One region of the Desulfocurvibacter africanus subsp. africanus DSM 2603 genome, then DNA from elsewhere that is predicted to be linked to it. Evidence: predicted binding sites of a transcription regulator. Region 1 holds the regulator's gene; the other holds the start of a gene.
What was found. The regulator sigma-54, encoded in region 1, starts transcription at its own class of promoters, with help from an activator protein. The targets are predictions, from matches to a motif close to CTGGCACGGNNNNTGCTT.

Region 2: the regulator sigma-54 is predicted to act here: its motif matches at 1,173-1,190, upstream of H585_RS0107930 (ammonium transporter).

Annotation. Positions count from the first base shown of each region.
Region 1 is NZ_AULZ01000014.1:100,692-102,892, forward strand. It holds gene hpf (ribosome hibernation-promoting factor, HPF/YfiA family) at 1-83, opposite strand, end outside; gene rpoN (RNA polymerase factor sigma-54) at 115-1,557, opposite strand; gene lptB (LPS export ABC transporter ATP-binding protein) at 1,762-2,201, opposite strand, start outside.
Region 2 is NZ_AULZ01000010.1:102,271-104,471, reverse strand. It holds gene H585_RS0107935 (2-amino-3,7-dideoxy-D-threo-hept-6-ulosonate synthase) at 1-534, opposite strand, end outside; gene H585_RS0107930 (ammonium transporter) at 1,250-2,201, shown strand, end outside.

The sequences.
Region 1 (2,201 bases):
GAGAGCTTGCCAAACCGGGTTCGCGCGTAGTTCTTGAGGTGCTCGGAAGGCTCGAAGTTCTTGAACGTGAAATGGATGTTCATACCTGCTCCTTTTGCGCGGGGTTGGCAGAAATCAGAAGATTTGCTTGCGCTTGGAAGAGGATTCGATGCCCAAGGCCGAGCGGTACTTGGCCACGGTCCTGCGGGCAATATTCACCTGGAGTTTTTCCTTGAGAATCTCGGCTATGCGCTCGTCGCTGAGAGGCCTCTTGGAGCTTTCGTCGGATATGAGCTGCTTGATGAGCGCCTTGACGCTCTCCGAGCCTACTTGGCTGCCGTCATCAAGGTCCAGGGCGCTATTGAAGAAAAATTTCAGCTCGAAAACGCCATGAGGCGTGGCGACATACTTGTTGGTCGTAATGCGGCTGACCGTGGACTCGTGCATGCTGATATCGTCGGCTACATCCTTGAGGATAAGGGGCTTCAGATGGGTGACCCCCTCCTCGAAGAAGTCGCGCTGAAAGCGCAGAATGCTGTCGAGGACCTTGTAGAGCGTACGCTGGCGTTGGTAAAGGCTCTTCATGAGCCAGACTGCCGAGCGCATCTTCTCTTGCATGTATTCCTTATCCGAGGAATTGCAACCCTGCAGGCTGTCCATATACATGGAGTTGAGCTGCAGCTTGGGCATGCCCTCCTCATTGAGCATGATTACGAATTCATCGTTGAATTTGTATACGTAGGCGTCCGGGCTGACATAGTACGGCTCGGTGGAGGAGTAGCTGGCTCCCGGCAAGGGCTCCAGGGTCTGCAGAACCTCAAGGTACTCCTTGAGCTGATCGAGAGTGATCTTGAATTTGCGAGCCAGAGGTTTGTAGCGCCGTTTTTCCAGGTCTTCCAGATGCTCGGAAACCAATGCCCGCAGTATGGGGTCATTGTGTTCATAGACATCGAGTTGCACCAGCAGGCACTCCTGAGGGGTCCTGGCTGCGACGCCCACGGGATCGAAACGCTGGATGCGCCGCAGGATCACCTCGACCTCTTCCGGCGTGGTGTGCGCCATGGCCGCGATTTCCTCGGCCGTGGACTGCAAGTAACCCGCCGGGCTCAGGCAACCGATAATGATCTCGCTGACTTGCTTCTGCTTTTCGCTGAAATCGGAAAGCCGCACCTGCCAGAACAGGTGCCCTTCCAAGGACGGCTTTGAGGAAAGGCGAGCCTCGAAACTGACGCCATCCTCGGGAACTTCGGACTCGCGCATCTGCATCTGCTTGCCCGAGCTGGAAAACTCACCGAGGTAATCTTCCCAGTCCGCATTGCGGGTCAGTTCACGCGTCAGAATCTCATCGCGATCCTTGGAAATTTCCTGAACAGGCTCATGGACCTCAAGGGCCTGGATCTCATTACCAAGATCACTGGCCTGTCCCTCTTCGAGCAGCGGGTTCTCCATGAGTTCCTGCTGCACGGTATCGAGCAGCTCGAGCCGGGAAAGCTGAAGCAGCTTGATCGCCTGCTGCAGTTGGGGAGTCATGACCAACTGCTGCGAAAGTTTGAGTTGTTGTCGTAGTTCTAAGCCCATAATCTCCCAATGGCGTTCACGAAGGATTCGTTGCCGCGACGGCAGTGCAGTGACGCCTTCCCGTATAAATAAAGCGGCCTGAAGGGCTTCGGGGAAAGCGTATCCACAGTTTCATCAGGCAGCCGTGGGTGTATTCATGCCATACTTGATGTGTGTATGCAACCATTGCGCCAGAACGCGAGAAGCATTGTGGGACAAGGATTCTTAGATATCTCTTCCCTGCAGACGAAAGCCTTGGCCCAGGTAGACCTGCTGTGCCTTCGGATCGGAGACTATCTGCTCTGGGGAGCCCTCCAGGATTATGCTGCCTTGGTAGGCCAGGTAGGCTCGATCGCAAATAGACAGGGTTTCACGTACGTTGTGATCGGAAATGAGCACGCCGATGCATTTTTCCTTGAGTCCTTTAATGATATCCTGGATATCCAGCACGGCCAAGGGATCCACGCCGGCAAAGGGCTCGTCAAGGAAGACGAAACGGGGACGGCGGATAAGGGCGCGGGCGATTTCGAGCCGACGGCGCTCGCCGCCGGAAAGGCTCGAAGCCTTCTGGCCCGAAAGGCGCGTGATGCCCAGTTCATCCAATAGCTCCTCGGCCCTGACGGCCCGCTCACGGCGGGAGAGCCCCGTATGCTCCAGGATGATGT
Region 2 (2,201 bases), on a different contig from region 1:
GGCACCCAACTCGACGCCTACACGGGCGCAGTGCTTTACGACATCCTTGTCATATTGGTTCCGGATCTTGGGGCCGCGGGCGTAGACCATGGCCAGCACCGGGATGCCCCATTGAGCGGCAATGGATGTCACCTGGCCGAAATCACACAGCATACGCGCCTCGGTTTCGTCGCCCAGGTTCACATGCACGGACACGCAGTCCGCGCCCAGGCGGATGGCGTCTTCCACTGTGCCCACGAGGGTCTTTGCGTTGGGATAGGGAGAGAGGCTGGTGGAGGCGGAGAGGTGCAGGATGAGGCCGATGTCCTTACCTGATCCGCGATGGCCGCAGCGGATCAGGCCTTTATGCATGAGCACTGCGTTGGCCCCGCCCTCGACGATGTGGTTAACGGTTTCGCGCAGGTCCACCAGTCCGGAGATGGGGCCTACTGACACGCCGTGGTCCAAGGGCACGATAATGGTGCGCTCGGTGTTGCGGTTGAAAATGCGTTCGAGGCGGATGGCTTTCCCGATGTTGTTGCTGCTGGCTAACATGTGCGGCTCCTTGCCCCGGCCCGGCCATCACCCGCGCACCCCTGAAAAAAAAACAGGGGCCGCCGGCTTGCGCCTGCGGCCCCTGGGGTGTTCGGTGTTCGTCTTCTTCTACTTGAGTACCAAACCGCTCCCATTACAGACCACAGGCTGCTCCCTAAACCAATAATAATACCAAAAGCTAAAAGATAGGGTGGCGAACGCCTGGGGCTGCGTGGACTTCATGCGCGGCAATATGCTCCCACGCCTAGCGGCATGTCAACGGTTTTCTTGGTCAAAAGTGCGGTGAACCGACATCCGCATACTAATTATATATGATTGCGGCGCATTTTCTGCGTCGGCCCGCTAAGAAGAAATCTGCTGAGCGCAACCCGACGGATGAGCTGTTTAGGCCTGTGTGGCTGTAATACTCTATTGAGCCATATGCACGCATGCTGGAAGAGGTCTGATTTACGTTTGTGTCAACCTGTGACTTAGGGTTTGCTTGTCTTACTTCATAATTAACAATTAAGGGATAGTAATGCTCTTTTTACGGCTATTCATGCCATTAAAATACAAATATGTATATTCGGGTGAAGCTGATACTAGTAAGAATACAATACAGCCTAAAATATGTCATTGATTCAAACACGTTAACTTGCTTGGTCCGGCCTTTGCTCAGGACAGGTCGTCGGGGGGAACGTTCTTTCGACACCCATTCCCTGTAAGGAGGTCGCATATGGGTTCCATGTTCGAGAACGGCAGAGGCATTGGCCGCACCGCCGTTGCGGCCGCAGCGCTCATGGCGCTGCTTCTGGTGCCGGGGCTTGCCCAGGCGCAGGAGGAGGCAGTTGAGTTCCTGACCCAGGCCAACGCCAACATCCTGTGGACGCTCATCGCCAGCATGCTCGTCATGTTCATGCAGGCCGGCTTCGCCTGCGTGGAGACCGGCTTCACCCGCGCCAAGAACGCGGGCAACATCTGCATGAAAAACGCCCTGGACTTTGGCGTCGGGCAGATACTGTTCTTCCTGTTCGGCTTCGGCCTCATGTTCGGCACCGACCTCGGCGGCTTGATCGGCACCGACAACTTTGCTCTGGGACTCGGCTCCGTTGTCGGTCAGGACGGCTTCGACGGCTGGTCCTATACCTTCTGGTTCTTCCAGTCCGTATTCGCCGCCACCGCCGCCACCATCGTCTCCGGCGCCGTGGCCGAGCGTATCAAGTTCGGCACCTATGTCGTCATCAGCATCGTTGTCACGGCCGTCATCTACCCGGTCTTCGGCCACTGGGCCTGGGGTAGCCTGGCTGGCGAAGCCTCGGCCGGCTGGCTGAGCGGCTTCGGATTCATCGACTTCGCCGGCTCCACCGTGGTGCACTCCATCGGCGGCTGGGTCGGTCTGGCCGGAGCCCTGGTCCTCGGCCCGCGCGTGGGCAAATACACCGCCGACGGCAAGGCTCGGGCCATCCAGGGCCACAACATTCCCTTGGCCACCCTGGGCGTGTTCATTCTCTGGTTCGGCTGGTTCGGCTTCAACCCCGGCTCCACCACCATCGCCGACGACACCATCGGCCTCATCGCCGTGAACACCTCGCTGGCAGCCTGCGCCGGCCTCGTCGCGGCCATGATCACCTCCTGGATGCGCTTCGGCAAGCCCGACATCTCCATGAGTCTTAACGGCGTTCTGGCCG